2 regions of the Pectinatus sottacetonis genome follow, and region 2 is predicted to be linked to the other one. Evidence: a T-box and tRNA genes for the amino acid it is inferred to sense, from the RefSeq annotation. Region 2 holds a T-box; the other holds one or more tRNA genes.
The links. A T-box is a leader RNA that pairs with one kind of tRNA and senses whether it is charged. The one in region 2 lies ahead of leuS (leucine--tRNA ligase), so its partner is inferred to be a tRNA-Leu.
Positions count from the first base shown of each region.

Region 1: it has a tRNA-Leu gene. The T-box ahead of leuS (leucine--tRNA ligase) is inferred to sense a tRNA for this amino acid. The anticodon was not compared.

Region 1 is NZ_WIQK01000001.1:605,017-610,578, forward strand. It holds gene aroF (3-deoxy-7-phosphoheptulonate synthase) at 1-880, opposite strand, end outside; gene pheA (prephenate dehydratase) at 903-1,736, opposite strand; T-box leader at 1,773-2,015, opposite strand; tRNA gene I6760_RS02820 (tRNA-Leu) at 2,144-2,230, opposite strand; gene I6760_RS02825 (exodeoxyribonuclease III) at 2,286-3,044, opposite strand; gene rsmA (16S rRNA (adenine(1518)-N(6)/adenine(1519)-N(6))-dimethyltransferase RsmA) at 3,093-3,944, opposite strand; gene rnmV (ribonuclease M5) at 3,944-4,489, opposite strand; gene I6760_RS02840 (G5 domain-containing protein) at 4,577-5,562, opposite strand, start outside.
Region 2 is NZ_WIQK01000001.1:39,994-45,555, forward strand. It holds gene I6760_RS00190 (DNA polymerase III subunit alpha) at 1-1,999, opposite strand, end outside; T-box leader at 2,183-2,442, shown strand; gene leuS (leucine--tRNA ligase) at 2,485-4,953, shown strand; gene I6760_RS00200 (ABC transporter ATP-binding protein) at 5,025-5,562, opposite strand, start outside.

The DNA.
Region 1 (5,562 bases), 570 kb from region 2:
CATCTGCTCCAGCAGCTACTGCTGCAAACGACATCGGTTTCACCATGCGCCATTTTCCCGTGCCATGACTCGGATCTACTATTATTGGCAGATGACTTAAATGCTTTATGGCTGCAACCGCACTCATATCCAGTGTATTGCGCGTATATGTTTCATATGTACGTATTCCCCGCTCACATAGCACAACATTATTATTTCCTTCTTTCATTATATATTCAGCTGCATTAAGCCATTCCTCCAACGTAGCTGACAATCCCCTTTTTAATAACACAGGCATATTTGTCTGTCCTACTTCTTTCAATAGACGAAAGTTCTGCATATTCCTGGCGCCTACCTGTAGCATATCTGCATATTTGCTTATAGTTTCTACAGCTTCAACTTCTGTTACTTCAGTTATAACTTTCAATCCTGTTTGATTTCTAGCCTCTGCCAAATACTTAAGGCCTTCATTTTTTAAACCTTGAAATGAATATGGTGATGTACGGGGTTTGTAAGCACCGCCCCGCAGAAATTGTGCCCCGCCGGCTTTTGCTATTTTAGCCGATTCCAATAATTGTTCCAGTGATTCTACAGCACATGGTCCCGCCATTATAACAAAATTGCCCCGGCCTATTTTTATTCCACCAATGTTTACAATGCTCGACTGTGGATGGAATTCACGACTTGCTAATTTATAACTTTTGGAAATAGGTACCGTATGATCAACCCCAGGTAATGCTTCTAATGATAAAGAATTAATATTGCTTTTATCACCTATCAGCCCTACTATTTTCTGTTTACTGCCCTCCATGATTTTTGCTTCCATTCCAACATTTTCAATTGCATCTACTACATTTTTTACTTCTCGGCAAGTTGCATCCGGGTTCATTATAACTATCATTTTTGTCTGCCTCCATTATTTACTATTTTAATACTGAAAAAGTTCCTAGATTTTTTACCCATAAACATTTCTGTTTAATTTTTTGTAATGCTTCTGATAAATATTTTTCACCTGCCATATCTGTTTCTATTTCAAAGAAGAATATATAATTTCCTAATTTTGTCCTTGCCGGTCTTGATTCAATATGTGTCATGTTTATATTATATTTGGCAAATATCATAAGCACTTCACACAGGCTACCTGCTTTTGCACCATCTATTTGGCAAATCAATAATATTTTTCCTGTATTGCCTTTTGCATAATCTATTTGTTCTTTATTTAAAAGTACAAAACGCGTAACATTATTGTTAACATCTTGGATATTATCAGCAATAATATTTAACCTATATAATTTTCCAGCTCTTTTAGAAGCAATGGCTGCTGTTTTTTCATTGACTGCTGCCGTTGCTGCTGCATCAGCTGTACTAGGTGCTTCAATGAGCTTGGCACAAGGATAATTCTTCTTTATGTACTTATAGCACTGAGCTAATGCCTGTGGGTGTGAGATTATTTTATTAAAATCTCTCTTATTGTTTTTTGCCAATAATTGATGCTGTATTTTCCACACAAGTTCCATATTTATTTTCAAATCAACATCGTGGGCTAGTGTATCCAATGTAATTCTTACAGTTCCTTCTATAGAATTTTCTATAGGAACCAAACAAGCAGCAATTTTTCCTTCGTGGACAGCATATATTGTTTCATAAATATTTTGGTATGGCTGCAGCTGCCATTTTCCCCCACACACTTTATTTATATACATTGCAGCTTCTTCACTATGGGTTCCGCACGGTCCTAAAAAACCCAGCACTAACATTTGTTCTCCCTCCTAAAAAAAAATGAGTCCCACCCCATAAAGGGTGAGACTCGCTCACGTTACCACCTTAATAAAATCAAAATTTGATTTATCTCATAAAAGTACAAGCTGTCTGCTGATACTCTCCCCTCTGTAACGGTGGGGCTCCGGCTTTACCTACATATTTTCAGTAAGCAGCTCCTGAGTGAACTTCAACAATTACTTTTATATCTTGTTTTCAGCAGCCAAGATTCTCTGTAATAATTATAATCGCTTACTTTTCTCATTCCATGCTTTTTACATATATACATTTAAAAGTGATACTATCATATCATATATATTTTTTTATTGCAAGTATCTGTTTTTATTAATCAATTACTTGTAAAAAACAAAAAAGCTCTCCTAAAAAGGGGAGCCTCTATCTTCTATGGTGCCGTTGGTGGGAGTCGAACCCACACACCCGTGAAGGCGGCAGATTTTGAGTCTGCTGCGTCTGCCAATTCCGCCACAACGGCGAGCTGTGAAACATATAATATTATAATATCAAATACTTAGCTTGTCAATCATTTTTTATATGTTTTTCAATACCAGCCCAACTGGGCAATGATCACTGCCCAGTATATCATTATAAATATATGCATCTTTTATATTCTCTTTTAGCGCATCTGAAACAAGAAAATAATCTATACGCCATCCGGCATTTCTATCACGCGATTTTCTCAAATACGACCACCAGCTATAAATACTTTCCTTATCAGGATATAAAAAACGAAATGTATCTATAAATCCATTTGATAAAAGATCACTAAATTTCCTTCTTTCCTCGTCAGTAAATCCGGCATTCTTGTGATTTGTTTTAGGATTTTTTAAATCTATTTCGTTATGGGCAACATTTAAATCACCACAAACAATAACAGGCTTTTTTTGTTTAAGGCTCTGTAAGTATTCACTAAATGCATCTTCCCATACCATTCGATAAGGAAGACGAGCTAGTTCATTTTGTGAATTAGGTGTATATACGGTAACCAGATAAAACTGCGGCATTTCCAAGGTTATGACACGACCTTCTTTATCATGTTCTTCAATACCAATGCCATAAAAAACATTTAATGGTTCATATTTAGAAAATACAGCCGTACCAGAGTAGCCTTTTTTTTCGGCACTATTCCAGTACTGCTTATAATCAGGCAGATCCAAAGCCAATTGTTCCGGCTGCATTTTAGTTTCCTGCAGACAAAAGAAATCTGCATCAAGCTGAGCAAATGATTCTAAAAAACCTTTTTTTACACAAGCTCGTAATCCATTTACATTCCATGATATAAATTTCATATTATCTTTTCTCCATTACATTTTAAATAAAGCCCCTGTCCTGACTATTTATTTTTTTAACACTAAAATATCAGCTAATATTTTAAATTCCTGCAGCGACAATGTTTCACCTCGTCTTCTACCATCAATCTGCGCTTGTGCCAATAATTCACGCACTTCATCCTTAGGCAGTCCCAGCAGACCTAACGAATTAGTTAATGTTTTTCTACGCTGTCCAAAGGCTGCCTTAACTACCTGAAAAAATGCTTTTTTATCGACAGGTTTTACCGGCTTATCTTTGTAGATATCACATACAATGACTGCCGAATCAACTTCTGGCGACGGCATAAAAGAATTTGGCGGTACGATGAAAGAAATTTCTGGTTTGCTGTAATACTGCACTGCCACTGACAAAGCCCCATATATTTTACTGCCAGGTACAGCGGCCATCCGTTCAGCCACTTCTTTTTGCACCATTGTCACCAATTGAGTTATCGGCAAATCTTCTTCCAATAGTGCCATTATAATTGGTGTTGTTATATAATATGGCAGATTTGCCACTACTTTAAACGACCTGTTGCCAATTAATTCTTTTATATCAGTTTTTAATATGTCGGCATTAATAATTTCTAAATTATCATATCCTTCTAAAGTGTGTTCCAGTACTGGCAGTAATTTTTTATCTATTTCTACAGCATAAACCTGAGCACCTGTTTCTAACACCCCCTGCGTTAAAGTACCGATGCCCGGACCTATTTCTAATACTACATCATCAGCCGTTATTTTAGCAGTATTGACTATTCCTGCTATTATTCCCTCATCAATCAGAAAATTTTGCCCTAGTTTTTTATTCATGCGAATACCAAATCGTTTTAGTATATATTGGGTTATTTCCCTTTTAGCAATTATCGGATGCTGCATCACTTCACCTCTTTTTGCAATATTTTCAATGCATTTTCAAATTCATCGCGCTTTATACCATATGTATTAAGACGCTGCAGAAAAACTTTTGCGTTTGCATAACCTATTCCTAACATTGTCCCTAGTTTTGCTCTTTTATGAGACGATTCGGTACCACCACTCAAACCTTCTCGCAACAAATCTTGTGCAGTAAAAATATTCTGCACCTGCCAGTTAGGCGTTCTTACCCTGCTGAGTGCTCTTTTTATAGAATCAGGTGAAGCCTGTTCTACCCCAATATCATTATGCGCACTTGCTTCCTCTATAGAAATAAAAGCATGTTTAGCCTTAGGAAACCTCTTTATCAGCCATCGTCTGATAGCCTCACCAGCCGTATCAGGATCAGTGAATATTATTATACCTCTTTTTTTATATGCATGCCGAATATTATCAACAGTTTGTTTCTGCAGGCCAAACCCACCTGTAATTATACAGTCAGCTTCTACTGCTTTATTTACAGCAACAACATCCATTTTCCCTTCTACAACTAAAACTTCTTTTATCATTTTCTTCTCCCATAAAAATTTTTCTGACATAAAATTCCGATTTTACTTTTCCTGGTAAAAAAAAGCTGTGCCTTTACGGCACAGTATCTATTGCAAAATATATATTTTTACATTACGACGGCCCCAGCTCATTGCCTCTGAATAAGAGTCCATACATAAATCAATTCTTCTGCCGGAAAATCCACCCGTATCAGCTGCTACAGCCTCTCCATAACCGGGTATATACAGCCTTGTCCCGTAAGGGATTACATCTGGATCAACTGCCACTACACCATGATGAGCCTCAATACCTGTTGCAGTATAGCCGCTACCGCTGCCATCTGTCGGTAAATATGCCGTAGCCTCGACATACATAGTAGAACTATATGCCGGAATTATTTCACCATTAACAACAGTCTGTGGTGAATATGTTCCCTTTGCTATTACTTTGGGAACAGAATTTTTAATCATCGATTTTTGTAAGATTTCTTCATCAACTTTTTTTCCGCCTTTATAATATTCCTTAACCATAAAACGTGCTATACCATTCGCACCCTCTTGAACTACCTTGGTTTCTCCTTTTGGTAAACTATCATCATTTTGATAAACAGTATTAAAAGGTTCTTGCGACTCACGAAATATTATTTTATCTATTAATGGTTCTAAGCGTATTAACATATTTGGACTTAATGCTGCATTTCCTGCCGGCATAGTATAAAAATTCAAGGGATTATACCCTAGGTTTTTCAATAAATTTTCTACATTTCCAGCAGTCGTTTTTATTTTCTGAGTGTTATTGTTAAGCTGTACCATTACCGGAACAGCTCTGTGTATCGTTATGGTTGTTCCATCTTTTATATTTTTTGTTGATATTACATATTTATCAGCTGTACCGATTTTTATTCCGGCCTGCCTAATTATATCTTTCGGGTCATTATTTATGGTATTAATCATTTTTGTCTGACCATCAACAACAATACAAACATTTTTACTTATTCTAGAAAAGCCAACCACTACTGACATTATAAAAATTAATGTCGTACACAATAAAACTCTGGCGAATTTAGTATGATGTAATAAAAGTTCTTTTACAG
Region 2 (5,562 bases):
TTGGTTCTAATAAAGGATGCATATATTTTACCTTTTTCTTACCATGGCGACCATTTATAAAATCCGTAACCATGCCGCTTCCTAGAGGACCTGGACGATATAAAGCTACAAGTGGTATTAAATCAGAAAAATTCTGGGGCTGAAGATCCTTTACTAAAGTTGTCATGCCTGATGATTCCATCTGGAAAACACCACAGGTATCTCCCCGGCAAAGCATTTTTGCTGTTTCTTCATCGTCCAGTGGAATATGACTTATATCTATTTTCTTTCCAGTATTATCTTCTACATTTTTTATAGCATCGCTTATAACAGTCAGTGTCCGTAATCCCAGAAAATCCATTTTCAGCAGACCTAACTCTTCAACATAGTCCTTATCATACTGTGTTACTAAAGTTCCTTCTGACATCTGAACAGGTAGATAATCTGTCAACGGCTGCCGAGCAATAACTATTCCAGCCGCATGTGTAGAGGAATGGCGAGGCATTCCTTCGATATCCCTGGCAAAATCAACCATTCGGTGCATAGTTGCATCAGTATCGTATACTTTACGGAATTCTTTAGATTCTTTCAATGCTTTATCCAAAGTCATCCCTAATTCCGTTGGTACCATTTTGGCCACTTTGTCGACTTCATTATAGGGAATATCCATAACACGCCCGACATCTCTTATCGCTCCACGGGCAGCCATTGTTCCAAAGGTTATTATCTGTCCTACATGATCATTGCCATAACGTCTTTTTACATATTCAATTACTTCCTCCCGCCTTATATAGCAAAAATCAATATCAATATCAGGCATTGTAACACGTTCTGGATTTAAAAAACGTTCAAAAAGCAGATCATATTTTAATGGATCTATATCAGTTATCCTCAGCAGAAATGCTACGATACTCCCAGCAGCAGAGCCTCGTCCCGGACCAACTACTATATTATTATTGCGAGCAAAATTAATAAAATCCCATACAATCAGAAAATAACTGTCATATCCCATTTTATTTATTATTCCCAACTCATATTCCAGTCGATCCCGTACTGATTTAGTAACAACTTGATATCTTTTAGGTAAATTTTCTTCACATAATTTTCTTAAATATTCCTTATCCGTAATGCCTTCTGGTAAAGGGAAATATGGTAAATGCAAATGACCAAATTCAAAATCAACATTACATCTTTCAGCAATTTTCAGAGAATTACTTATAGCTTCCGGCGTCGCAGAAAACAGCATTTTCATTTCTTTCGGCGTTTTAAGATAATATTCATCACTGGAAAATTTCATTCTATCAGCATCATTGAGTGTCTTACCAGTTTGTATACATAATAATACATCATGGAATTCACTATCCGTTTTATTTAAATAATGGATGTCATTTGTGGCAACTAATCCCAAATCATATTTTTTTGCCAAATTTACTAAATTATCATTTACTTTTGCTTCCTCCGGCAGCCCATGATTCTGCATTTCCAAAAAGAAATTGTCTTTGCCAAAAATAGCTACATATTCCTGCAGTATTTTCTCTGCTTCGGCAATATCTTTATATAAAATCGCATGAGGCAGCTCTCCGGCTATACAGGCGCTGAGTGCAATTATTCCCTCATGATACTTATGTAAAAGCTCCTTATCAATACGTGGCTTATAATACATTCCTTCAATATTTGCCAATGAAACAAGTTTTACCAAATTTCTATAGCCAGTTGAATTTTCTGCTAACAGGATAAGATGATAATACCTCACTCCATCTACCTCAAATGCTTCATGTCTGTCCCGTGGCGCTACATAAACTTCACACCCTATAACAGGTTTTATCCCTGCTTTTTTTGCTTCTTTATAAAACTCCACTGCTCCGTACATATTACCATGATCTGTTATGGCAATCGCTGGCATACCCATATCCTTAGCAGCTGCAACTAATTTTTTTACTCTGGCTGCCCCATCAAGCAGACTATATTCAGTATGAACATGTAAATGAACAAACTGTTCCTGATTTTTTATTTCCTGCATATAAAGATTTCCTTCTTAAAAATATTATATATTTAATAATACCATTTTATCATATACAAAAATGAAGTGGAAACATCATTGAAAAACTTTATTATTTATTTTTTCAATATTAGCTCACAATGACTGTCTTGACTTTCAACATTACACCTATTATAATAAAAAACAGTTTTATAATTGGATAAGTTAAAGCTTATGATGCAGAGTAGTAAATTTTAGGCATTTTTCAGAAAGCCAATGGCTGATGTGAATTGGTATTTGTCTTTTTTGAACTCACTGCTGAAGCTTCCGATAAGGAATTTAATATTAAATATATTTTATTAATATTAAAAAAACCTTAGCCTGCTCAATATAACAACAGGTTGATCGGCGTTAATAGCGTTAATATTTTAAGAGGGCAGTTTTACTGTCAATCAGGGTGGTACCGCGAAATTTTCGTCCTTGGCTTAAAGCCAGGGATTTTTTATTTTTAAGGAGGACTTTTTTTAATGGATAAATATTGCCCAGGTAAAATCGAAAAAAAATGGCAGGATAACTGGGAAAGTAATGGGGTATATACTACTAATGAAGATGATACCAGAGAAAAATACTATGTTTTGGAAATGTTTCCTTATCCATCAGGCAATCTGCATATGGGACATGTGCGAAACTATTCTATCGGTGATGTAATCGCTCGTTTTAAAACTATGCAGGGATTTAATGTACTACATCCTATGGGCTTTGATGCCTTCGGCATGCCTGCAGAAAATGCAGCTATAAAGCATGGTGTTAAACCTTCTGACTGGACATATTCTAATATGGATAACATGATCCGCCAGCAAAAGCAGATAGGACTGTCTTACGACTGGAACAGATTAGTCCAGACCTGTAATCCTGATTATTACCGCTGGACTCAATATTTATTTGAAATTTTTTATAAAAAGGGTCTTGCTTATAAGAAAAAAGCTACCGTTAACTGGTGCGATTCCTGTAAAACAGTCTTAGCTAATGAACAGGTAATTGATGGCTGCTGCTGGCGATGTGATTCTCCTGTAATAAAAAAAGACTTGGAACAATGGTTTTTAAAAATAACTGATTATGCCGATGTTTTATTAAAAGACTTAAAAAAATTACCCAATTGGCCGACCCGTGTCAAAACAATGCAGGAAAACTGGATAGGACGCAGTGAGGGGGCAGAAATAACTTTTACTGTTCCTAATTTCAAGGAAAATATTACTGTTTATACAACAAGACCTGATACTGCTTTCGGCATCAGTTATATGGTTTTAGCTGTTGAACATCCCTTAGTAGAAAAACTTATAAAAAATTCTATTAATAAAGAACAAATACATAAATTTATTGAACATGTCCATAATCAAAGTGAATTGGAACGGACTTCGGATAAATTAGAAAAAGAGGGTATTTTTACCGGAGCATATGCCATCAATCCTTTTAATGGTGAAAAAGTTCCCATATGGATTGCCAATTATGTATTATTTGAATATGGGACAGGCGCTGTTATGGGTGTTCCTGCACACGACAGCCGTGACTGGATGTTTGCCGGTAAATACAATCTTAAGAAAAAAATTGTTATAACTAACGAAGACAAATCTTTATGCCTTGAAAAAATGAGCGATGCTTATACTGATGATGGTATATTAATAAACTCTGGTGAATTTACTGGTATGAATAACCGCCAGGCAATTCCGGCAATAATTGACTGGCTGGAAAAAAACAAATGTGGTAAACGTCGTATCAATTACCGCCTGCGTGACTGGCTTATCTCACGTCAGCGTTACTGGGGGGCCCCCATCCCTGTGATTTACTGCGAAAAATGCGGTACTGTCCTTGTGCCAGAAAAAGATCTTCCTGTTAAGCTACCAGAAGATGTTAAATTTGAACCTGGTGTCGTTTCACCTTTGGCCCACAGCAGTGATTTTGTAAACTGCACTTGTCCTAAATGCGGCGGACCCGCAAAACGAGAAACAGATACAATGGATACTTTTATATGCTCCTCCTGGTACTACATGCGCTTTGCCGATGCCAAAAACACTACGGCTCCATTTGATAAAAACATCGTAAATAAGTGGCTTCCTGTAGATCAATATATTGGCGGCATAGAACATGCCATTTTGCATCTTCTTTATTCCAGATTTTTTACTAAAGTTTTAAAAGATGCCGGGCTGGTAAACTTTGATGAACCTTTTACCAACCTTTTAACTCAAGGTATGGTTATAAAAGATGGTTCTAAAATGAGTAAATCGCTCGGCAATGTTGTTTCTCCAGAAGAAATAATCAGTAAATACGGCGCTGATACCGCCCGCTTATTTATATTGTTTGCTGCTCCGCCAGAACGTGATCTCGAATGGAGTGACCAAGGTGTTGAAGGTGCGTGGAGATTTTTAAATCGCATTTGGCGCATAGTCCTCCATTATGAAAATATGGTAAAAGATAACCCTGCCATTAATACTGCCATTTTAAATAATAAAGAAAAAGACCTGCGCCGTATTGTCCACACAACTATAAAAAAAGTGACTGAAGACATTGCAGTCCGTTCCAACTTCAATACAGCTATAAGTTCCATTATGGAACTAGTAAATGCCTTTTATTCCATACGAGAAGAAAAAATACAACCGGGTCTTATAAATGAAACTATTAACTCCTTATTACTGCTTTTAGCTCCCTTTGCTCCGCATATCACAGAAGAACTTTGGCAGAGAATAGGTCGCCCGGGTAGTATTCATAAAGCAATATGGCCTAAATATGATGAAAAAGCACTTGCTGCCGACGAATTGGAAATAGTTGTTCAGATAAACGGCAAAGTTCGCGATAAAATGACCATTGTGGCACAAACAGATCCAAATGAAATAAAAAAACAGGCTCAAACATTAAACCGCATCCAGAAATTAATCCAAGGAAAAAATATAATAAAAACTATTTATGTGCCTAAAAAAATAGTAAATATTGTCATCAGATAACTTATTTCTGCTAAAATAATCCCAAAAGGGGCTGTCGTACATTAAAAGTACGACAGCCCCTTTTGGGATTTTCAGATAGTTACCCCTTCCATGGATTTTTCCAAATAGATTATTTCTTTATTATCATCATATTCTATAAGCTCAGCATATCGTTCCCAACCAATAAGTAAATCTAATTGTTTTTTTGCCGCTTCTTCTCCTAAAGGTTGTACCAATAATTCTTCAAAAAAATCTATATTCATTTGTCGATTCGACTTTGATTGCAGAATACTTATCATTTTTTTTACAAAGGGAACATGTTTCATAATCTGCCGCTTAAATAAATTTTTGCGCTCGAGAACTGTGGCCTGTGCAAATTCTATACCGTAAGCTGTAAGCTCAATATCACCCTCAGTGACCTTAGTAAAATGCAACAGACTACAGGCATCTATAAGTGGCAGAAAGTCCTCCATATCTATAGCAAAACGGTTAGCAAGCTTATATAGATCTACTTTTTCATTCAAATCTTCCAGTAACTCTAAAAAACCAGTAAGTGCTCCAGCAGATACCTGAGGAATAATCATGTCCTTTTTAACCTGAAGTGCAGTTTCTTCTATCACTGTTTTCTTT